DNA from 2 places in the Turicibacter sp. KK003 genome. Region 2 is predicted to be linked to the other one. Evidence: riboswitches for the same ligand, from Rfam matches in the RefSeq annotation. Region 2 holds a riboswitch; the other holds the start of a gene.

Region 1 (12,366 bases), 860 kb from region 2:
CTCGGCATAAAAAGTTGGCATATCTTCCGCCTTTACGGATGGCTTTTTACCGACCGTTCCATCATAAACCATCCCACCAATAATCCAAGTCGCCGCACCTACAACGGTCGCCGCTGCCGTTGCCGCAATCCCAGATCCAATAATGACATTTTTCTTTTTCATAACTTCACCTCACAAAAAAGTACTTTCCTCTATTATAACAATATTTATTTTGTATTTCAAACTTTTAACCTAAATTCCTTTTCTAATCTTTAAAGGCTACTATTTCGTTGATGAAACGAAAGAATTCGTCGCTTGCTCCAACAAAAAAATGTCATTAAAACTCGATTTTTGTTTCTTAACATTATATAATAAATCCAACAAATTGAAGAACGAATACGAGGATATAACATGAATTTTAACGTACAAAATGCGGAACAATTCCGTCATACACTCCTACAACAACTGAATTTTATAAAAAAAAATGAACGTTACTGTTCACTCTATCACCATCCAAACACGAAAGACCAAGGACATCTTTTCATTTATGAACGTCCTGGATACTATTATTTCGCTATCGCGGATTATACGATTCCCCACGCCTTTTCCATTCACTTTAATAACCCCCAACGCCTGATGAGATTTGGAACCGTCTATAAAGGAACGACCCAATTTCAATTAGAAAATAAACCGGTCTCCTCCTTCACACCGTCCTCTTTCTTCGTCGTCGAAAAAAACTTAATTGGGACACAAACATGGCAACAAGGGCAACATTTTCATGGCGCTGAAATTACGATTTACGAAGCTTATTTTAATGAAGTCATCGCTCCCCTATTACAAACAACCATTAGCTTCGACTCTTTTATTGAAAACTACACGTATCATTACCTGCCGCTGGAGGTGATGAACGTGATTCAACACATGCAGACCCTTTCGCAAAAAAACAAACTTGATCCTCTAAGACTAGAAAGTTCCATTCTCGAATGTATTTCGCTTATTTTCACAAATATTGAACATTCCCCTGAAAATACGTTTACCCATCAAATTGATTATGGGAAAGTAAAAGTCGGGAATCGCTATCTTAAATTAACAGTTACCGATATAAAGAGTATCCAACGAGCACATGATTTACTGATTGAAAACTTTGCCACCCCTCCTACGATTGAAAAACTAAGCGAACTTGTTATGCTTCATCCCCAAAAATTAAAGGCCGGGTTTCAACACTATTACCACATGACCATTGGAGAATTTATTACGACTCATCGCCTCTCCATTGCAACCAACCTTCTTTGCACCACGGAGATGAGTATTGCTGATATCGCCAAGCACGTCGGCTACCCTTATCCGAGTAACTTTATTAAAACCTTTAAAAAAGCCTTTAACTGTACGCCTCTCCAATACAAAAATAAACAATAAATCCCAGTCCATTTAAATAGACTGGGATTTTTCATCTTCTTTAATTAATCGAACATTCCATCTGACCAGTAAGGTCACTAAAAAAACAAAGAACGCGGCCATAAGGATTAACAAATAAAGTTTTTGAGATAAAACCTCTAAAAGACCACCAAATAATATTTGTCCAAGTGGAATACACAACGTCGCAAACGCCGAACCAAAGGCTAAAATTTTTCCGAGGATTGCTCCATCAACAGCCTGATATAAATAAGCCGCGCTTAGCACGTTGGCAATTCCAAGCACCCCCATAATAATCATTCCACAAACTGTGAAAAGCACAACACTTGTCGCTGCATCAATAAAGCCGAAATGAAAAAGGTAAACAACTCCACCCATTAGCATCATCGAAACAGAGGTCAAATATAGAAGTTGATAAACTCGTTTAATATGAAAATGGTTTGGCCTATAAGTAATGATGAATCCTCCGACAATCATTCCAAGAGCAATCATCCCTTCAGCCCATCCATAAACCTCAGACGATAAAGCAAACGTCACCTTAATCAAGTAAGGGGTTGCCACACTAAAGACCGGAACTAAAAATAAGTTATAAAATCCAGAAAATAAGAGCATGCGACAGACAATTAAATTCTCATGTCTCAAATAATGATAACTTTCCTTCATATCGGTCATAAACGCCGCTTTAAATGATTGTTGTCCCTCCCGGCGTTGATGCGGAATTTCCAAAAATAACTCTAAGAGCGCAGAGAATAAAAAGCTAACTAAATTAATGATGACAACACCCGTAATCCCAAAAAAGCCGTATAAAAGACCTGCCAAAATAGGACCTAAAAATTGGCTTAACGAAGCGACTTGCTGAATAATGGCATTGGCTCTTACTAAATGGTCTCGGCTGACAATCAGTGGAACACACGTATTAACAACCGGTTGATAAATCGTAGAAATCGTTGACAACAAAACCATGACTGTTGCAATCACTAAAACATGGTCTTGGCCGTTAAAAACAATCCATACATAAACAAGCAATAATAAAGCACTTAAACTATCAAGCCCTATCATTAACCGTTTTTTATTCCCCCGGTCAGCTAACATTCCCGCAATCGGTGAAATCAAGACAACAGGAACCATTGAAAGGGCCAAAATAGCTGAAAAAATCCCGGCCGATCCCGTTAAATCCAGCAAATACAAAGACAAAGCAAATCGTTGAATCGAACTTCCAAACAACGAAATAACTTGCCCTAAAACTAAAATATTAAAATTTTTCTCATATAACGTTTTTCCCATGATGTCTCCTAATGAATAACTTCTATCGCGCGATATTAAAATCTACACAAATAGGATATTGCTTACTTTCATCTAATTGTAGCGTTGCCTCAATCCCATACAACGTTCTCAAATGATCCGTTGTCACTACTTCTAATGGATGTCCTGCGAAAACCACTTCTCCTTCTTTTACCCCAACCAAATAATCAGCGAATTTTGTGGCATTATTTAGTTCGTGTAAAACCATGACAATCGTCCGATTAGCTTCCTGATTTAATTTCTTTAGTAATAATAAAATTTCAAGCTGATGCGCCATATCTAAATACGTCGTCGGTTCATCTAAGACTAAAATTTCCGTATCTTGTGCTAATGCCATCGCAATCCATGCGCGCTGACGCTGTCCACCCGATAAACGATCGACCGGACGATTCGCGAAATCAGAAATGCCGGTCACTTCCATCGCCCAATTGATGAGTTCAATATCTTTTTGCTTTAAACCACCCATCGCACTTTGATAAGGAAAGCGACCATACGACACTAATTCCTCCACCAAAAGTCCTGATGGAACCGATGGACTTTGTGGCAAGACGGCCATTTTTTTCGCAATTTCCTTTGGAGCCTGCTCTTTTAACGCGACACCATTTAATAAAATATCCCCTTTTTTCGGCGTAATAATACGTGCAATCGATTTTAATAAGGTCGACTTTCCACACCCATTCGATCCAATAATCATCGTTATCTTTCCCTTAGGAATTTCAAGATTCATATTTTTAATAATGTATTTATCATCATAGGCTACGTCTAACTGTGAAACTTTAATAGCTTCCATTCTAACACCTCCCACAACACTATTCTTTTAACATTAAATAGATAAAATAAGGAACACCAACAATTGAAATGGTAATTCCGACTGGAATCTCAATCGGCGAAAACATATTTCTTGAAATCGAATCCGCTATTAAAATAATAACACCACTCACCAACCAGGCAATCGGCAACTGTCTTCGATGAACTGGACCGACTAATCGTTTTGCCAGTTGGGGCCCCAACAACCCTAAAAAGGCAATATTACCTGCAACAGCTGTTGCTAACGCAGATAACACAATCGCAAAAAAGAATAAACGTTTACGTTCCGCCTCAACCTTAACTCCAAGCCCTGTTGAAATTTCATCGCCTAAGTCCAAAACATCTAAAATCTTTGATTTATACAGGGTGAGTCCTAAAAATAAAAGAGCAGGCGGTAAAATTAAAAAGAAGAATTTCCAACTACTTCCCCAAAGGCTCCCACTCGTCCACGTCAACACTTGGTTATAATCGCCCTGTGACATCTTTAACTGATAAAGAGAAATAAAGGCATTAATTCCAACATTTACTCCAATCCCCGTTAAAATTAATCGAGTCGGTACAATTCCTTTTTTATAACTTAACCGATAAATGAGAACCCCACTCACAAAGCTCCCGATGATTGCGACGATTGGCATGATAAAGAGTGAAAGATTTCCAATCTCACTATAATACGTCCGTTGTCCCGAAGAGATAAGCAACACAACCGCAAGGGCGGCACCTGCATTAATCCCAATCATCCCCGGTTCAGCTAACTCATTTCTTGTGACACTTTGTAACACACAACCCGATGTGGCTAAACAAACAGCGACCACAAGGGCGACACAAAGACGTGGGAGGCGAATATCAAAAATAGTGGCGTTTTGAAGCTTCGATCCATTCCCCATGAGCGTCGCTATCACCTCGTAAACAGACATCTGATAACTTCCAAGACTAATAGCGACTAAAAAAATGGCCACTAACAGAAGACTTAAACTTAAACTGATGACAATCAATCGTTTATTCACTAAGCGCCCTCCTTTCTCACCATCCAAATAAATAAAGGAACTCCGACTAATGAAGTAAATAAACCAATCGGTGTTTCGTAAGGCTGATTAACTAACCGTGCTAAAACGTCCGCCCAAATAACAAGCGTTGATCCAAATAGGAAAGAAAGAGGCATAATCACCCGATAATCTTGTCCCACCCATCGTCGAATAATATGAGGAACAATCAGTCCAACAAATGCGATATTTCCGGCGACTGCCACACAAACTGCACACATCGGAATAATTAAGAGTAACGTTTGCATGCGAATTCGATTAGGATTTTCCCCTAATCCAATACAAACCTCTTCTCCTAAATTAACGACATTAATTTTAGGTGCCAAAAACAAAGCGAGAATCGTCGTCAACACACCCACGATTAACACGAGTTGGACGCTCGCCCATGTCGTCGCGCGGAATCCACCCGCTAACCAAAACGCTAGATTCTGAGATTTATTCGTTAATAGGGCAATAACAGTTGCCATGGAAATAAAAAAAGTACTCAAGGCAGTTCCTGCAAGTAATAGCTTTGACATATTCATATGACGCGCACTCTTCATACTAAAAAGTAAAACGAGGGTTCCACTCACTAACGCTCCGATAAATGCCGCAAACATATAACCAAAAAGACCTAATAACCCTGAACTTGCCCCCATCAAAGCGATGGCGAATGTCGCCCCTTGAGTAATCCCCATAAGTGACGGTTCCGCAACAGGATTCCTTGTCACCCCTTGCATCATTGCACCCGTAATACCAAGAAGACCGCCTATAAAGGCGGTACAAATAGCTCTTGGTATCCGAACATCTCTAACTAACTGCATATCTAAAATATCTTCATAATGAAAAATACTATCGATCACTGTCTGCAACGGGATACTTTTCGCACCCGCACAAATCGCAACAATTAGCCCGATTATTGCGAATAAACTGCATAACGTAACTAAAAGGGTTACTTTCTTATTCATGCATACCCGCTAATAAACTTTGTACTTCATCAACAAATGCTAAACGTCCAATTGGGCTATAACCTTGATTAAAATATGGACTTGCCGGTAAAATCACAACATTCCCTTCTTTTACTGCCTTTGTTCCTTTCCAAATGCTGCTCTCTTCTAACGTTTTTAAATCCTCATCTGTTCCCACTGCAAAAATATAATCTGCCTCAATAGATGCTAATCCATCTAAAGAAACAACTGGTAAACTAATATCTTCTTGCTCTGGCATTCCGACTGGTTTTAATAATCCCATATCATTATATAAAATCGATCCAAGTCCCGCTTGATCAAAAATGAATAAACTTCCCGCACTCGCTAAAAATGAAAGATACGTACTATCCGCTCCATAAGTCGCTTTAATTTGTTCACCGACTTCTTTTGCTTTCGCTAAATAATTATCAATCCAAGCTTGTGCCTCGGCCTCTTTTCCAAATACCCCTGCCACATGTAAGAAATCCTCTTTCCAATCCACTTGTTTCATCTCAACCATCACAACAGGCGCGATTTTTGATAACTGATCATACATCTTCTCTTGCACCGTAGAAATAATAATTAAATCCGGATTAAGCGCCATAATCGCCTCAACATCCATCTCCGCTAACATACTATATCCTAAAATTTGAGCATCAGCTAACGTCTCTTCTAAATAGGTAGGTAAGATTGTGTAATCATATCCATCACTATTAGCTGTCCCGATAACCTCATATCCGATTAACGATAAAATATCACTAGCTCCACTAATATCAACAATACGTTTTGGGTCCTTTGGAATTTCAACGTCACCCTTCACATCTGTGACTGTTACCATTTCAACCGTCTCTTGTTGATCCGGTTCCTTTGGTGACTTAGAACATCCAACAAGTAATCCAACTAAAACAAAAAAACTCATAAAAGATAAAAATGCTTTTTTCATGTTTGACTCGTCCTCCTTTAAATTTAACCATCTCGCATCAAATGGTTAGCATAAGCTAACTTATAGGATGATTATACAAAATTAACCTCTTGGACACAAGAATTGCATCTTATTTCATTATTTTATCATCCGATTCCATTATCCTTCCTTTACACAAATCTACCTATCTGTCATTCCCTCCCTTTAATCTCAACTATGTTTAATATGTAAAAAAAACACCTATCTTATTCCAAATCTCTAAGTCTCGCTCAAATTTTTAGGCTAAAAAATGAAAAAGAGCCGGAGCCGACTCTTTAACAGTCTTTCATTTAATCCATCGCTCGGCCAAAAGAAGTTGAATTACTCAATTCCAAATTCTTTGGCATACTTGATCGTTCCACACACCTTCGGTACCTCTTCTTTTAGTGGATACGCCATAAAATTCTCGCTTGGCACCTCAAAAGGTGGCTTAATTCCAAAGGTAGCTGCTGGTAAATAACCGGCCTTTGGGTAGTAAGTTTCACTGCCTAAGACAACCGAATAATCATAACCTAATTCACGCGCCCTGTTATGTCCCTCGTTGATTAAGGCAAGCCCAATGCCCGACCTTTGATAATCAGGAAGCACCGCTAACGGGGCTAGTGCTAACACCGTTTCGCGTCCCACCTTAGCCTCGGTAAACAAAATATAACCTACAATTTTCCCATCTATCTCGGCAACGAGAGATAAATCTTTAATAAACGCCTCTCCCTTCTTTAATGCCTTGACGAGCTCATGTTCATTCCCATCCGTGTGTTCTGCCTGCTCAAACGCCGCTTTAATCACTGTATGGATGATTTCATCATCCTTCGTCGTCTGTTTTCTTATCAACAACATAATCCCTCCATCACATTTAATTCATTTAAACTAAGTATACCGTTGTAGCGTTAAGGCCTCAAGCTTCTTCTCCTCCCATCGTTTAAATACTCCCTCATCAAACGGCACCATAAAAAATTGCCTACGAGCCGAAGCTAACGTAGGCAACCAACATCCTCTTATTTTCGTTTTAATGGTTTGTTTTTACGAACAAGACGTACGACACATTCCACGTGAGACGTTTGAGGGAACATATCAATCGGTTGAATGTAATCAACGCGATACTTTTTCGTTAATTCTTTTAAATTTTTCGCCATCGTTGAAGGATTACATGACACATAGACAATCGTTTGCGGTTGAACGCGTTTTAACATTTCAATTAATTCTTCCCCTAATCCTGTACGTGGAGGATCCACAATCACAACATCCGGTTTGAATCCGTCATTCGCCCACTTTGGAACAATTTGCTCAGCCTTTCCAACTGCGTAATACGTATTAGTTAATCCGTTTAACTTCGCATTTTCCTTCGCATCATTAATCGCTTGACGCGTAATATCAACCCCGCGAACCTCGCTTGCTTTATCCGCAACCCATTGACCAATCGTTCCAACCCCACAATAAGCATCAACGACTTTCTCTGTTCCCTTTAAAGCCGCCGCATACTTCACTTGATTGTATAATTTAACCGTTTGTTCTGGGTTTAACTGATAAAAGGCACGTGGTGATAAATTAAATTTAAATCGTCCTAACTCATCTGAAATAAATTTCTCACCCGCTACATGTTGCAACTCTTTTCCTAAAATCTCGTGCGTATCTTCTCCATTAATGCTCACATACACTGATTTAACATCAGGGCAGTATTTCATTAAATCTTTCGCCAACGAATACATCTTTTTAAAATCATTATTCGCAAACACGAACGTCACCTGAACCTCACCCGTTTTAAACCCGCGGCGAACCACAATATAGCGCGCCGTTCCTTTACGCGTCTTCGGTGCATACGCAAATACCTTATAATCATCTAATAAATCAACCGCATGATTAATAACCTTATTAATTTCCTCATACTGAACATCACAATCCGTCACATTTACTAACTCGCGTGAGTTCATACTATAAAATCCGACCATAATTCCATCTTCATCATAACCGACCGGCATTTGCGCGCGATTACGATAATTATAAGGGTCATTCATTCCCATCGTCGGACGAATATCACACTCATCTGAATCTAAACTTGTATAGCGCTCAATGGCCTGAGACACAGCATCACGTTTAATACGTAATTGCTCTTGATAAGACATATGTTGTAATTGACATCCACCACATTGCCCATAAACTTCGCACGCCGGTTGAACGCGATGCTTTGATTTACGCTTAATACGAACAACTTCAGCCTCTGCATAACCATTTGCCACGCGTGTACACGTCGCGACAACCTCTTCGCCTACTAGTGTTCCTGGAATAAACACGGCTTGCTTTTTATAATAGCCGATTCCTTCACCGTTAATACCGATACGTTTAATGGTAACTAAAAATTCTTGACCAACCTTTAAAGGAGACATCTTCATTTATTTAAACCTCCAACTGTATTTTTTCATTTATCTTTTAATCTTACCACATTCGCTCACATTTTACACTGAAATCTCTACATTTTACGACAACCCTTTCTCTTCCCTAAAAAAAATTAAATAGTAATACTTGACTATCTTTTAAAAGGTGCTACAATAGGCTTAATTGAATACGTTGCTTGTTCTCTTTGATGAGTTAGAGGCGCATGGCCAATGAGTAGGAATTTCGAGAGTGACGTCCATGACAAATTCCAAAAGGTGTCCATGCCGAAGTCTTGTTTGTGTCAATCAAACTTGTGCTGGTGTTACGTTAAATAGGCTTAACACTGTCACTACGAAAGTAGTGGAGGACTAATGATCGGAGAGTTAAATGATACCTGTCATCTGACGTCTACTTCTCGTAGGCCTGAAGAGTCATGTTAGAGTTTAACTCGACATGACTCTTTTTTTTATCAAAAGGACAGTTACTTATTCAAATTAAACAAAGGGAGAGGATTTTATATGACTGGAACAATCTATTCTTTAATTCCCGCGTTACTGACCATTGCCCTTGTCATCTTAACGCGTCGTGTTGTTTTATCACTTGGGGTCGGGGCACTATCAGCCGCCTTTATTTTGGCCAACTTTAACCCGCTTCAAACATTAGAAATCTTAATGAGGTCATTTAGCGGACTCATCGTTGAAGAAAATGGACTCTTCGGATTCTTAAATGACTGGAACATGTCCATTATTTTCTTCTTACTTGCCCTTGGGGTCATCACCGCTTATATTGTTTTATCCGGGGGAGCCTCAGCCTTCACCAATGCCATTATTAAACGTGTTAAATCACGTGAGGGTGTTCAATATACGGCAGCCCTCTTAGGAATTATTATCTTTGTCGATGATTACTTTAACGCCCTTGTTGTTGGAAATGTCTCTAAACCATTAGCAAAAGAACAACGTGTCTCACGGGCACGATTATCTTATATCGTCGATTCAACCTCAGCACCTGTTTGTGTCATTTCACCTATTTCAAGCTGGTCAACAGGAATCATGGGATCGATGGCGGTTATTTTTGCAAGCACAGGAGCGACTTATAATACGTTTTCTGCCTTTTTAACAACAATCCCTTACCACTTCTATGTTCTTGTAACGGTCATCATGGTCTTCATCGTCATTAAATATAACTTCAATATTGGATTAATGAAAACCTATGAAGAAAGTGCCCTCAATCAGCAAGACGCCTCACTCACTCATGCTGAGGCGACCGCTCAAGAAATGGATGCTCAATCATCAAAAGGATCCGTATGGGATTTAATCGCCCCAATCTTAACTTTAATTATCGTGACCGTTTGTACCATGGCGTATACGGGATACACAGGAGCAATCAACTCAGAATCAGACTTCAATCTCTTCTTTGCCATCCTAGAAAACATTAGTTTAGCGACTTCACTCCGCATCGGAGGATTAGCTGGACTCGTTGTTTCAATGGCACTGACTTACCGCCACATCATGGCACGCGAAATTTCATTCGCTCAATATACAAAAGCATTTTTCCTAGGGATGAAATCAATGGTTGGAGCCATCGTCATCTTATTATTAGCTTGGGCAATTTGTGACCTCGTTGGTACACTTGATGCGGGTGGATATCTTGCTTCACTCATTACACAGGCTAATATTGCACCAGGACTCATTCCAATGGTCATGTTTATGGTCGCTAGTTTCATGGCATTTGCGACGGGAACCTCTTGGGGATCATTCGGTATCTTACTTCCAATTGCGGGTTCAGTCGCTGCTGCCCTAGACATGGACCTAATGATTCCGATTATGGCCGCTGTCTTATCAGGAGCAATCTTCGGAGATCACGCCTCACCCATTTCAGATACGACATTGCTTTCTGCAACAGGAGCGGGATGTGACCTCGGCGCACACTTTAACTCTCAACTTCCTTACGCCCTACTATCAGCAACGATTGCTGCCATCGGGTATTTAGTATTTGGATTGAGCCAAAGCTTACTCATCGCCTACGGAGTCATGGCCGTTTGCTTAATCGCGGTTATCTTCTATGCGAAACGAAACAGAAAATCAGGAGAAGAAAATTCAAAATAAATCAAAAAGGAACCGATCGCAGGGGGGAAACTGCAAGTCGGTTCCTTTTTATATTAAAGAGAGGTTGAGAGAATTGGAGAAAAAATATTTATAATTATCAGAAAAGGATAATTATAAATGACTTATCTTTGAAATAGAGAACTTTAAACCATCATTTAAAGTATAGCCGGACGACTATTAACTTGGGGGGAGTCATCTCTACTCACCCCTATTATGGGGCGAAGCTTTTATTTTTAAACAACTCGCCTTTCTTTTTTTAAAAAAATAAAAAAACCTTAAGAGGGGGAACTCTTAAGGTTGGTAAACGGTCGTGGGGGAACACGATCCGTTTAGGGAGTGAGAAAACATAATGAATAAGAAAATCAAAGGGGAGAAAATTTATTATCATTTTCATCCTCAGTTATTATTACATAAGGTTATGTTCAAAAAATGATTGAAATGTGTCTATTTTGTGTTCTTTTTTCCTACTAATTAATAGATAATCCAAACATGACCTTATCGCGTTAACATTCTCTTTTTTCCACATTTTTACTCAAATGGGACAGGGGCATCCTCAGTCATTAAATATTGAATAGACTTAAATTCATAACCTTCCTTTTGAAGTTCGGGAATTAACTTATCAAGACATTCGGCGTTATCACTTGAAATACTATGCATCAAAATAATGGCCCCCGGATGAATGCGTGCCAGAATTTGATTGTACGCATAGTCCGCGCCTTTTTGTTGGTCAACATTCCAATCCATATAAGCTAATGACCATAAAATCGTGTAATAGCCGCGCTCTTTCGCAAAATCTAACATTTGTTGATTAAAGTGACCTTCTGGGGGTCTGAGATAACGAACCATCTCTTGGCCCGTAATCTCTTTATATTTATCCTCAACAAGTTGGAGCTCCTCATTAAATTTTTCTTTTGTTACTTTTGCTAAATCGGGATGATGCCACGTATGATTTCCAACGATATGTCCCTCATTCGCCATTCGTTTGACGAGATCGGCATTTTCATCAAGGAAATGACCGGTCACAAAAAATAATGCAGGAACTTCATGTTTTTTCAAAACATCTAAAATTAATGGGGTATTCCCATTCTCATAACCGCAATCAAAGGTTAAATAAATGACCTTTTCATCGGCTGAGCCAATATAATAGGCATCATTTTGACGGACGATTTCATCAAACTCTTTACCTGGCCACGGTTGTTCATGATTCTCTCCTTTTGGAATACCCCAGCCAATATCTTTCGCCTCGGCGTGATAAACTGAGATAAAGCATAAGAGGAACGTTAGAACCGTCAACTTCAAGAACCTAAAGTTAAGCGTTAGTTTCATGTTGTTCACCTCTCATCATAAAAATTATCATTAATAATTTGTCGTTTTTTTGTACAAAATATACATTAATAAACAAAAACGATCGATGTCTCAAGGCATTTCTTAACAAAAAGTAT
Region 2 (12,366 bases):
TTCCTATATCTGATATTCCAAAATGAATAGCAGTTTGGCTATATGAAGCACCTGTTGTCTTGATATAGTTTAATACATTTAATTTAAATTCTCCAGTATATACTTGTTTTTCTTTTGGTTGTAATCCGTTTTTTCCTTCTTGTTTATACTGTCTAACCCATGTTTCAATTTGTGATTGACTTGGAATCTGATATTTCTTAGCAAGCGATCGATAACCTAAAGTCCCTTGTAAATATTCATTAACAATCCTTAATTTGAATTCTGGACTATATTTAGCCATAGAAAAAACACCCCTAACGTTAGATTTTTTAGTCTAACATTTGGGGTGCACATCATAATTAGACCCTTTTTAAAATAGTGAAAATCCGGTGGTTGGAATATCATGTACCTCTACATCAACCGTTATAATAGTGGTCGCCCCATTAGAATCTTGTACGCGATAGGTCACTTCATAAATACCTATTTCATTGACATTAACAGTATTATTAATTACTTCGATGTTAGCAGTCAATTCGCCGTCTTCTTCATCCATTGCCGTCACACCTTCTAATGGATTAAAGCTATCTCCCTTGTTAACAATACGATTCTGTGCATTAATAACTGGAGATTGGTTTCCGATAACTGGAGTCGCAACAGTCACAAGTCGGTGCACGGTTTCGATCTGACCCTCACTATCCGTTACGCGGTAAATAATTTCATAATCCCCTGCTGTAAAAACATCAATTTCTCCTTCAACTACAATTTGTTCCGTTAAATCTACCCCCTCAGCATCTTGCGCCGTAACTCCCTCTAATAAATCAAATTCTTTACCATATGGAATCTCAATATCATCTACCCCGTATAAAATAGGCAACCCGCCTAATGTTGTTTGAATATCCATTGTCACCGTACCAGTGAAATCAATTTTCCCCCCATACTTAGGATAGTCAATCGTCGCTTCAAAGGCGTATTCCACCGTTTGATCCTCCGTCACATTTTCTATCATAATCTGATTGGTAGACTCATCATATATTCCGTTTTTAACCGTAATATCCTCGACTCCCCCTTCAACAGTCTTTATTGGATTGTCGATAATCACATCGCTCCCTTTTTTCACCTTTTGAGTAGGAAGGACTATCTGTTGTTTAGTTAAATCCCCATATCGTAATTCATGATATCGGGTTAGACAACTAATATCACTGACTTGATTACCTGAATAATCAAATACATCTAGTTTTTCCAAATGAGCTGTCGGGGAAATATCTTTAATTTGGTTATTATTCACATACAAATAACCTAGGCCATGAATCTTAGTAAGAGATTCTAACGTTCCTAAGTTATTACCATTAAGATTTAAAGAGACTAAATGTTCTAGGCCTTCTAGGGGGGAAATATCTTCAAGTTGATTACCTTGTAAATCTAAAATATTAAGGTTATCCAACTTATGTAATGGGGTGATGTCTGTTAGTTGATTAAACCCTAATTGTAGATGATTAACATTTTCAAAATACTGAATCCCCTCTAGATTTTGAATTCCCTTATTTGAAAGGGGTAAAAATTGTACCTTTTGTGCCTCTGCTACTGAAATCTTATCGTTTTCCTTTTTCCCCATTTCCTCAAGAATCGCAACTTCTAAACGCTCATCTGGAAATTCAATAAACTCACTCGCATAAACATTCAACGAGGAAATAAATAAAAAGCTAATCAGGCTTGTCATTAGAAGAAGTCTCTTTCTCATTTCGATTACTTCCTTTCAAAAATTTGTTATTTTTAATATGTGTCGTTAAAGGACGATTTATGAATTATTTTTAAAACTTCTCTTTTTTACATTTTTATGGAACTAAAAAAGGATGCCTAAAAGGCATCCTTTTAATTCGTATAATGAGACGTTTCTACCGGTAATCCTTTATAACGCAATCTCGCCTCAATAATATCTTTAATAATTGAATAAATAACCGCAAACATCGGCACCCCAATAATCATTCCTATCAATCCAAATAATTTTCCAGCAACTAATATCGCAAATAAAATCCAAAATGCTGAGATTCCAATGGAATCACCTAAAATCTTAGGTCCGATAATATTTCCATCCACCTGCTGAATGACAAGAACAATAATTAAGAACCATAAAGCTTGAATAGGTGAAACAAATAAGATAATGATGGCCGATGGAATAGCTCCAATAAACGGACCAAAGAATGGAATAACATTCGTAATACCAATAATCACCGAAATTAAAACCATATATGGCATTTTAAAAATTGCCAAGATAATCAGGGTGAGGATCCCAATAATCACCGAATCGACAATTTTTCCTCCAATAAACTTTCCAAATGTTAAGTTAGTTCGATTCGCTAAATCAAGAATAATGGTTGTATGTTTTGAATTAAAGAGTGAAGTTACTATCTTTTTACCTAAAGCAAAGAATTTTTCTTTATCCGTTAACAAATAAATAGAGATAATAACTCCTAAAATAATATTCCAAATACTTGAGGCTACCGACATGACCATATTTCCTATTAAAGGAAGAATATTCGTTAACAACTGGATGACCCAGTTAGTAATTTCTACAAATTTTTCATTAATAATGGCCATATATTCTTGATCTATATTTCTTTCATATAGTTCTGTTTCAATAAGACTTGTTAACTCTCTTACATATCGTGGAATATCATTAATTAATCCACTAATACTTTCAATCAATTGAGGAAGAACAAATTGCATAAAGAGGTAAACAATGATGAGTGCTGTCACATAAGAAAACAAAATCCCTAATCCTCGGGAAGGAAAATTTCTTATTTTTTTTATCATCTTTATTTTAAAGACTTTTTCTTCATAAAACTTAAGAATAAAATTTAATAAATAAGCAATAACAAATCCAATAATAAACGGTTGGAAAACGACCAGGATTTGATTTAACTTTCCAGTAAAAACATCTAGTTTAGAAATCACATTATTAAATACGATACTTAAACTAATCACAATTAATGCATAAACAGCAATTGTTGTATACTTCTTATCCCAATTGATTTTCATAGCTCCTCCTTAAAACAAACTTTCCCTAGTATTTTTATGCCACTACCTAACGATATAAAAACAGAGCCGTTTTCTACATTTAATACAACAACCAATATCTAAACTGAAGAGATTAGTTAAGAGAACCTCATCTACAACACAAGGTTTTTTTATGATGTAAAAAACTTATCTAGACTTATATACTTATATATATCATAAAACAAAATAAACTTATATATTTATGGATATTTTTATAATTTTTTTCTACATCTATACGTAGCGCTCATACATTTTGGATGATGGATCTAAAATAGAAAAACTGTGTAAATGATAAACATCCCGGTGATTCCCATTATAAAAAGTTAAATGCACATCATCACGGAGATAAATAGCATTGTATCTCCCCTTTCAATAGCCGTATCTTGAATATCGCTATAAGGAGAATAAAACAATAAAAAAAGCACCCCTAACATTAGATTTTTAGTCTAACATTTGGGGTGCACACCAAAGATGATTTTTATTTTAATTTAACATTTCCTGCTAATACATCATATCCCGTATAAGCAAGAGCCGTTGTTGCTATCACTAAGCGATCATGGGCAAAATCTGTAACAGTTGCATCTACCATCTGTTGAGAATGTCCCGTAATTTCACAATCAGCAATTCCGATATACGGATGAATAGTTGGACAAATATTACTAATATTTCCGATATCTACTGACCCTGTGCTCTTAGACGGCTTTTTAATTTCTTCGATTCCTAATGAACGAATATTCTCATTAAATGTCTCTGAAAGAAGTTCATTTGTTTTTAAATCGTCATATGAAATCTCGTAGTTACTCACCTCTAAAGTGGCTCCCGTCATTAAAGCAGCGCCGTTAGCAATCCCTAATACCTTTTCCTTCACAACGGCTAGGTACTCTTTCGTTGCTGCACGAATATAAAATTGGGCGGTTGCATGTTCCGGTACAATATTTGCTGCCACTCCACCGTTCGTAATAATTCCATGCATTCTTACATCTGGCGTCACATGTTGGCGTAAGGCATCAATCCCATTAAATAATTGAATCACCGCATTTAATGCATTAATTCCCTTTTCTGGTGCGGCGGCCGCATGCGCTGGACGGCCTGTGTAATCAAATTGCAACGCCTCCATTGCTAACGATGTCCCGCTCTCTGTCGTAAATCCCGAAGGGTGCACCATCATTACAGCATCCATTCCATTGAACAATCCGGCCTCTGTCATTGTAACTTTAGCACCATTTGTTTCCTCTGCTGGTGTTCCGAAGACATAGACTTTTCCACCGATTTCATCAATTACCTTACTTAATGCAACACCCGCCCCTGCACTCATTACACCGATCATATTATGTCCACAACCGTGTCCAAGTTCAGGTAGGGCATCATATTCACACAAATAAGCCACTGATAATCCAGGTTTTTTACTATCATAAACCGCCTCAAAGGCTGTGTCTAATCCGGCAACTGGACATTTAATTTCAAATCCATTTTCTCGTAAAAAAGTTGTTAATACATTTACCGCTTCGTGTTCCTGATTTCCAAGTTCAGGATGGTCATGAATATATCGATTCATTTCAACTAAACGATCTTTTAACGACTCACTAATTACTTTTAATTGTTCTTTCATGATAAATCCCCCTTACGACCATCCCATAAGAATAGCAATAGTAATAAAAATAATAGCTAAAGCACCAAAAATTAATTGTAATGGCCAAATCCATTTCATCCATTTAGACCATGGAATTCCCGATACACCAAGACAAGCCATTAAGACAGCACTTGTTGGGAAAATCGCATTTGAGAATCCGTCTCCAAATTGGAAAATTAAAATTGATGTTTGTGGCGTAATACCGACTAATTCACCAAGTGGAGCCATAATTGGCATCGTTAATGCCGCTTGTCCAGAACCTGATGAAATAAAGAAGTTAATAAACATTTGAACAAAGAACATCACATAACCTGCTACTAATGATGGTAATTGACCAATAACGTTCGATAAATTATATAAAATGGTATCAATAATTTGACCGTCTTGGGCAATAATCACAATCGCGCGGGCAAAACCTACAACAACAGCAGCACTAATCATATCTTTTGCACCGTGAATAAATGCTGTAGCCATATCATCAAAACTTAAACGTCCGATGATTCCACAAACAATTCCTGTCGCTAAGAACACCGCAGAAATTTCAGGAATAACAAAACCAAATTTCAAGACCCCTACAATGATAATGCCTAAACAAACTAAGATAGAGGCTAAAATTACTTTATGACGCATCGTAAATTCTAATTGTTCTGACTCCATTGCATCCATATCCTGACGACGAGCTTGATCGATTTCATAAGCTGGACTTAAAGTTGGATTCTTTTTAATACGTCGTCCGTACCACATTAAATATAAGGTTGAAACGATGGTTGTCACTAACCAAATAACTGTACGGAAACCAACACCTGTTCCGGCTGGAACTTGCGCAATGCTTTGAGCAATCCCAACAGAAAATGGATTTAACATTGCCGTAGCAAATCCGACAATACATCCCATATAAGAAAGCGCCATCGCCATGATACTGTCATAACCTAATGCTAAACATAAAGGAATTAACATGGCGATAAATGGAATTGCTTCTTCCGTCATCCCAAAGACAGCTCCACCTAATGAGAAAAGACCCATAATAACAGGAATCATTAATAATTCTTTTCCTTTAAATGATTTAACCGCGTTAGTAATACCCGCGTCAATAGCACGAGTTTTAGTAATAATCGCAATCGAACCACTCACAATAAATAAAAAGGCAATAATTTCAGCTGCCCCCACGATTCCATGGATTGGAGCCTGTAGTAAACTAAATAATCCTTGAGGTGTTGATTCAACATATGAAAATGAATCATTTACAACGACCGTATTTCCTAAATCATTTACGACACGTTCATACGTTCCGGCTGGGATAATCCAAGTTGCAATGGCAACCAAAACTAAAATTGCAGTTACAATCACCAACGTGTGTGGAACTTTAAACTGTTTTTTTTCTTTCACACTTGCACATGTTGTTTTGTTTTCTAAACTGATCATAATACTCCCCCTACTCTTTAAATTTTAAATAGTTCTAGATAAAAAAAGCCTTGAGCTTTTCACTCAAGACTTCTCAAAAAGAATACACGATTCCTATTGGGGATTCTTAAATGATAGCTCTCCACGATGATTAAACCGTGACAATGTTAAATATATTTTATTTAACACCAGCTCTATAATCTTAAAGTATCAATTATAGGCTTCGGCGAAAATTCCTTTCCTATTGCATCAACATCTTCACTCCTCAATAGTACTCTTAATTACCGCACCTCTATCTAAAAACTATTCAAATAAATATGTTCTTATCATACCCTATTCCCTAGTGAAAGACAAGGTCCTTTTCATTAAATTTCCCTGTCCTACTCCTGTTTTTTCAATGAATACGCTCTCTGTTTAATTAAACTAAAAAAAAGAATCAAACAGATCCACTGTTTGATTCTTTTTCCATGATAATATGCTAACAGGATTCCCCTGTGATTTATCATAATAGATTGCTCCCCAACCCTAATTCTCTTTTTTATTTAATTCTTTAAAAAGCCCTGAGAGCCATATCAGGACTTTTTAGATATAACCGTACTAAGTTGGGATGATTTAAATGCGAAATGATAGCGATCCATAAATTATCCACAGATATACATTGAATTGGGTTAACCCTGTTTGACTTAACTCCCTCATCCTAATTTCCACTGTTTCATTACGGTTTCTTACAAAAATTAATTTCTTATCAAGCATTCGTCCTAATCCGTCAATAAGATAGTTAATCTTCGCAATGCTATCCACAACGTATTTAATTACACTGTCATTTTATCTTACTTTTCAACTAAATACAACGTTTTATATCCGTTAAAATGTCAAATTTTCTATTTTTATCGATTAATACGCATAAAAATAGAAAATTATCATTTATTTTATGTTTTATCCCTTCGAAATGTCGAAAAAAGATATTATATGTAGGCGGAATAGCGTTGTGGATAATCTATCCCAAACCTGTGGATAATTGAATCAAACTGTGGAAAAAGGCACAAGATAGACTCACTCTATTTTATGTCTTATCTCATCCATCAAACTATTTTTTTAATGAGATCGAGCGGATGAAGCGGTCGGTATCCATTAAAAAAGCGATTATTATTTTGAATCAAAAAATTTTCGAAAAAAATAACAATCTTTAATTCCCATCATAAACTACATTGAAGGGGGCGATTTAATGAGTACCTTTAATGAGAATAAGTTATGGGTCAATAACCGATTAAACCGTTTATACCAATTACACCCTAGACGGTACACATTGACCCACTCTGATCAGACGGGAGAACTCTTTTTAGTCATTGGATCCGAATTTGCCTATGAACAACTAACAACAAAGCGTGATGAGGTCGTTGGTGAATGGTTAGCTCATCAGTCTGGTCACCCTTACTTTTATATTTACATTCGGCTTGATGGAATTGATGGAACTGCCTCAACAGAAAAAAGAAATGAAATCTTTCTACGCGAACTCCCTTTAGCATTAAAAGCTATTAAAAAGGGGGATGAATCCTTTTTTCAATTCTATCCCCAGTTTCTACAAGCCCCTATTTATGTTTTTTTCCAATCCCAAGATTCCCACCTAAATCGGACGGATTGTTTTGGTTGCTTTAATGACTATTGAATCCTTTTATAAAACCCGGTACATTCGTGAACACGTTTGTACTTTTTCTTTATCTTCTCACTATCCTTTCCAACATACTGACAAAAAGTTTGTACCGGAATTAATCCATCAACTTTGGATGCGATCCCATCACTGCCCTCAATGTAAACATGTAAATAGGTCCCTAATTTTTCAAATTGTTGATGAAGGTACCATTCATGAACCCATAGATCGTCACGGGTCCACGCCTCGAGATAAGTAATCTCACTCTTAACTAATCTATTTTGTGCTTCTAATAACAAAGCCTGCCCTACCCCTTGCCTACGATAATCCGGGTGCACGGCCAAATGCGTAATCATCCCCCCTAACGTCTGATCCGCCGTGCAAAGAGTCATCGGTTTCTCTTCACACTCGATATCTAAAAGACCAATGACTTTATCATCCTCTATCGCAACGAGTTCAATAGCCGGGTTTCTATAGGTTTCCTTTTGATTAAGGACAATATCATAGTAGGCTGTATCTAGAAAAGATAACACCCGACAATGTAACCACCCACGCTCATCCTCCTGTTGATAAGTGCGAATTTCCATTTCATCATCTCCCCAACCTTTTTATTTTTATTATATACATCCGTCCTAATGACCATGCCATTTTTATCTACATTGAATCATTCAAAGTTTCATTTATTAATTTATCTTAGCATATCCTTTACTGTACAAGAATGAGTTCTTTAAATCCTTTCATGGGGAAGTGATAACATGGGATGGTTTAACGGAAGAACGGCTGCTATTTGTATTATTCTATTCATCGTCTTTGCCTTGTTATACACTGATTTCTTTGATGAAATTAAACGGTAAGACGATAATAAAGGGTACCTTCGTCTTCGGTTTCATGTATGAACTATACGACTGGTACCTTTTCTTATGACCCAAATTATGACTCAAACAGGAAGTCAGAGAATACATCTTGCGCAAAAGATTTATTCCTAATTGCTCAAAAGGAGAAAATAAACTAAAAGATACGTCCTACCGTACTCGTCTAAACTGTCTCCGACTAAAGAAATCGCCTATTCGTTTTATTCAACAAGTAACTTTTCCCACGTGATGCGATTAAATTTTTTTCCTGATAAAACATGATTCGCATTTACGGCCCCTGATTCAAAATAAATTTCTAACGGTTTCAGATGATGAGATTACCTACGTTAAACGCCACTCACATGATAGGCAATAAAAAAACAGATGGAGTCATCCACCTGTTTTTTTATTGCCTATGAATGTCAACTGACAACGCTCCATTTAAACTTACACCAATGGTCGGTCATATAATCCCCACTCTAAATGTACATAACGATACATAGGATTCCCCTCTTGCATTCCCACGTTAAGGCCACTTATTAATGTTTTGGTTCCTTTTTCATTCGCCCATTGTTCACAGGCCCTAATTAATTGCATTAAATATTCCCGACATCGATAGTCTTCCTTTAAAAATAAACCTTCTAAATAAGATTCCCCCTGTCTTAACCTCACATACGCTAGACCAATTACCTCATGATTCAAAATGGCTAAAAAGTATGCCGCGTCTTTTCCTTGAATCGATTCTAATACGTTAAGTGCCATCGCATGTAACGAATGATCTGGCCACAATACAAGGGCCAATTGGGCTACATCCAATACATCTTTTACATTTCCTCGTCTAACCTCCACTAAATTCCCTCCCCGTCTATTATCATAAATCTTATAAAAGCAATCTCTATTCAATCAACACGACTTCCCTTCATTTTTACACTAATTAACTGATGGGCCCCTTTTATTAAAGCGCATACAGTTTCATTAACTCTCATTATAACATATGCAAAAAAGTGCTTACAAATAATCTTACTTACTTATTTAAAATATGGTATAATGTCTTCGAGAAGGAGGGGATTTTAGACTATGTACTGCTTCAAACCAAAAGCTGACTACTCACGACTAGACTTTATGCTTTACTACTGTGGAACAAGTCAAGTAGAAAAACATCAGTCTTGGGGACCGGGGATTCGTGACTACTATAGTTTATATTATGTAACGGAGGGGTCTGGCTACTTAACTATTGATGGACAAGATTATACGCTAGTGGAGGAAACGTGTTTTTTAGTTCCGCCCGGTGCAATCGTTAACTATAAACCAGACCTACTACTTTGTGAGTTTTAATGGTGAACACGTCCCAGAATATTTAGAGCGAATTGGTTTATCGGAGAAAACACCTATTTTAAACTGTCAAAATAGCAAACAAATCGAAACGTGCTTTGATTATATTTTAGAATCTGCTAAACATCCAAAAAGCGCAGATTTACAAGCAATCAGTGGATTTTACTCTCTACTTGGGGCACTTTGTGACCACAGCTTGCCACAACCGCCTAAAGTTAAAGCATCTAATCGACAATCGGATTATATTCGTCAAGCCATCGAATATATTGAAACCAATTATTCACGACCGATTACGATCGAAGAGATTTCAAATCATATCGGAATCAATCGCAAATATTTAACAAAATTATTTAATGAAAGAATGGATAACTCTCCTAAAAATTATCTCATTCATTATCGAATAGACAAGGCCTGTCAACTTCTTAAACAATCAACGCTTAGCATCAAAGAGATTTCACATTCAGTCGGGTATACGGATGCACTTGTCTTTTCTAAAATATTCAAAAAAGTAACGGGAACATGCCCCCGAAAGTATCGTAATACCCACAACGCAACTTAAAGATGCCCTATTGGGCATCCTTTTTTTGTGATAATCAACGGAAAATAAGCGTATGATAAAAAAAGCAAATAGATATAACTTTTTAGGATAACGTTGCTAGACTTACGATTCAATGAATCTATTTCAGCACCTATAACGCCTTTTTTACATCCTACATACATTTATAATTTGGAGGAAAAAAAGAATGATTTTTTACTTATTTATTAGCCTAATACTCATTGGTATGGGTGCCCATTATAGTGGTCGTTTATTTGAACGAATTAAACTACCTTCATTAATTGGAATGATGCTACTCGGAATGGTAATTGGCCCCTCTTTCTTAAATATTGTTCCTAATGTGACTCTTCAACTTTCACCAACCTTAAAAGATATTGCACTCGTTACCGTCTTATTTATCGGTGGACTTGGGATAAGCTTAAAACAAATGAAACAAATTGGACGCCCTGCTATTTTACTAAGTACCATTCCCGCTACTCTTGAGGGATTCACGATCGCCCTTTTAGCGATGCCCCTGCTTCATTTTAATTTTATTCAGGGGGCTATTTTAGGTTTTATTATTGCAGCTGTTAGTCCAGCCGTCCTTATTCCCTCTATGATTGATTTAATTGATCGTCGAATCGGACAAGATAAGGCCATTCCTCAAATGCTTTTAGTCGGGGCAAGTGCGGATGATACCATAGCCATTACTTTATTTACTACTTTTTTAGGAATTTATACCCAAGGAGGACGTACCCCATCAATTGGATTACAAATTTTAATGATTCCAATTTCCATCATCTTTAGTCTCTTTATTGGATACCTTCTTTATCTTCTTACCAAGCCCCTTCTAAAACATACGACTTCCATTTATATAAAAACTTTGATTTGTTTTGGAATTTGTTTAATTTTACGTTTCATCGAAAAAAAGTTTCACCTTGAATTATTTAATTCACTTTTAACAGTTATGATTTACGGATTTTGGATTCGAAATTTCATCGTTGATAACGCCCCTTCTATTTTAGCGCTCATGAATTCAATCTGGAAAGTTGGGAAACTCTACTTATTCGCCTTTGTAGGGATGGCTATTAATCCAAATCTCGTCGGGCAATTTTTCTTAATTGGTTGCGCCCTTTTAATTGTTTCATTAACCCTTCGCTCGATTGGGGTTTTAATTGCCCTAATTGGAACAAACCTCTCCTATAAAGAAAGATTATTTTGTGTGATTGCCTATCTTCCAAAGGCAACTGTTCAATCAGCAAAGGCCGCCATTCCGTTAGAAATGGGGGTTGCCGGCGGAGAAATTATGCAAGCAATCGCTATTTTAAGTGTGCTAATTACAGCTCCAATTGGTGCCATTGGAATTAAACTAACAAGTGATAAGTTTTTGCAAAAGGAAACAAAAGAAGCCGGGTCCCATTAGGACCCGGCTCTCTTTTATTTTATTAGGCATTTGATGATGATTGACGAATTTCATTTAATTTATCTTCAATCATCTTTAATACTTTTTTCTTATCATCTTCATTATTAACGTAGTCAACCTCATCAATATTAATGACTAGCACCTCACTTGCTTGATAATGCTGCTCAATCCATTGATCGTATCCCTTCCAAAGTTCGTAATAATAAGAAACAAGTCCTTCATCTAATTCATATTCACGTCCACGTTTTTTAATACGGTCAATAATAGTTTCGAAACTTCCTGATAAATAAATCATTAAGTCCGGTGCCTTTTTAGGCATCCCCTCTAACTCTTCCATCATATTATTCAAAAGTGATTCGTATAAACTGAATTCTAAGTCAGAAATACGTCCTAAATCTTTATTTACCTTTGCAAAATACCAATCTTCATATATACTTCGATCTAATACATTATTATCCTCAACTAACGCTTGCTTAATGCTTTTAAAGCGAGTGTTTAAAAACCATAATTGTA

What was found. Region 2 has a riboswitch for lysine ahead of VXM77_RS10990 (YfcC family protein). Riboswitches for the same ligand answer to the same signal wherever they lie in the genome.
Region 1: it holds a riboswitch for lysine, as region 2 does, so the genes downstream of both, VXM77_RS02955 (Na+/H+ antiporter NhaC family protein) here and VXM77_RS10990 (YfcC family protein) in region 2, are expected to answer to the same signal.

The regions. Positions count from the first base shown of each region.
Region 1 is NZ_CP142738.1:619,158-631,523, reverse strand. It holds gene VXM77_RS03000 (alpha/beta fold hydrolase) at 1-162, opposite strand, end outside; gene VXM77_RS02995 (AraC family transcriptional regulator) at 391-1,395, shown strand; gene VXM77_RS02990 (MFS transporter) at 1,408-2,676, opposite strand; gene VXM77_RS02985 (ABC transporter ATP-binding protein) at 2,699-3,484, opposite strand; gene VXM77_RS02980 (iron ABC transporter permease) at 3,504-4,505, opposite strand; gene VXM77_RS02975 (iron ABC transporter permease) at 4,505-5,488, opposite strand; gene VXM77_RS02970 (ABC transporter substrate-binding protein) at 5,481-6,431, opposite strand; gene VXM77_RS02965 (N-acetyltransferase) at 6,771-7,283, opposite strand; gene rlmD (23S rRNA (uracil(1939)-C(5))-methyltransferase RlmD) at 7,445-8,836, opposite strand; lysine riboswitch at 9,026-9,198, shown strand; gene VXM77_RS02955 (Na+/H+ antiporter NhaC family protein) at 9,338-10,924, shown strand; gene pdaA (delta-lactam-biosynthetic de-N-acetylase) at 11,453-12,250, opposite strand.
Region 2 is NZ_CP142738.1:2,259,597-2,271,962, forward strand. It holds gene VXM77_RS10970 (helix-turn-helix domain-containing protein) at 1-280, opposite strand, end outside; gene VXM77_RS10975 (immunoglobulin-like domain-containing protein) at 350-1,717, opposite strand; gene VXM77_RS10980 (AI-2E family transporter) at 1,849-3,015, opposite strand; gene VXM77_RS10985 (M20 family metallopeptidase) at 3,512-4,642, opposite strand; gene VXM77_RS10990 (YfcC family protein) at 4,655-6,085, opposite strand; lysine riboswitch at 6,192-6,367, opposite strand; gene VXM77_RS10995 (staygreen family protein) at 7,290-7,730, shown strand; gene VXM77_RS11000 (GNAT family N-acetyltransferase) at 7,724-8,299, opposite strand; gene VXM77_RS11005 (GNAT family N-acetyltransferase) at 9,011-9,412, opposite strand; gene VXM77_RS11010 (AraC family ligand binding domain-containing protein) at 9,641-9,898, shown strand; gene VXM77_RS11015 (AraC family transcriptional regulator) at 9,888-10,454, shown strand; gene VXM77_RS11020 (cation:proton antiporter) at 10,639-11,853, shown strand; gene VXM77_RS11025 (deoxynucleoside kinase) at 11,876-12,366, opposite strand, start outside.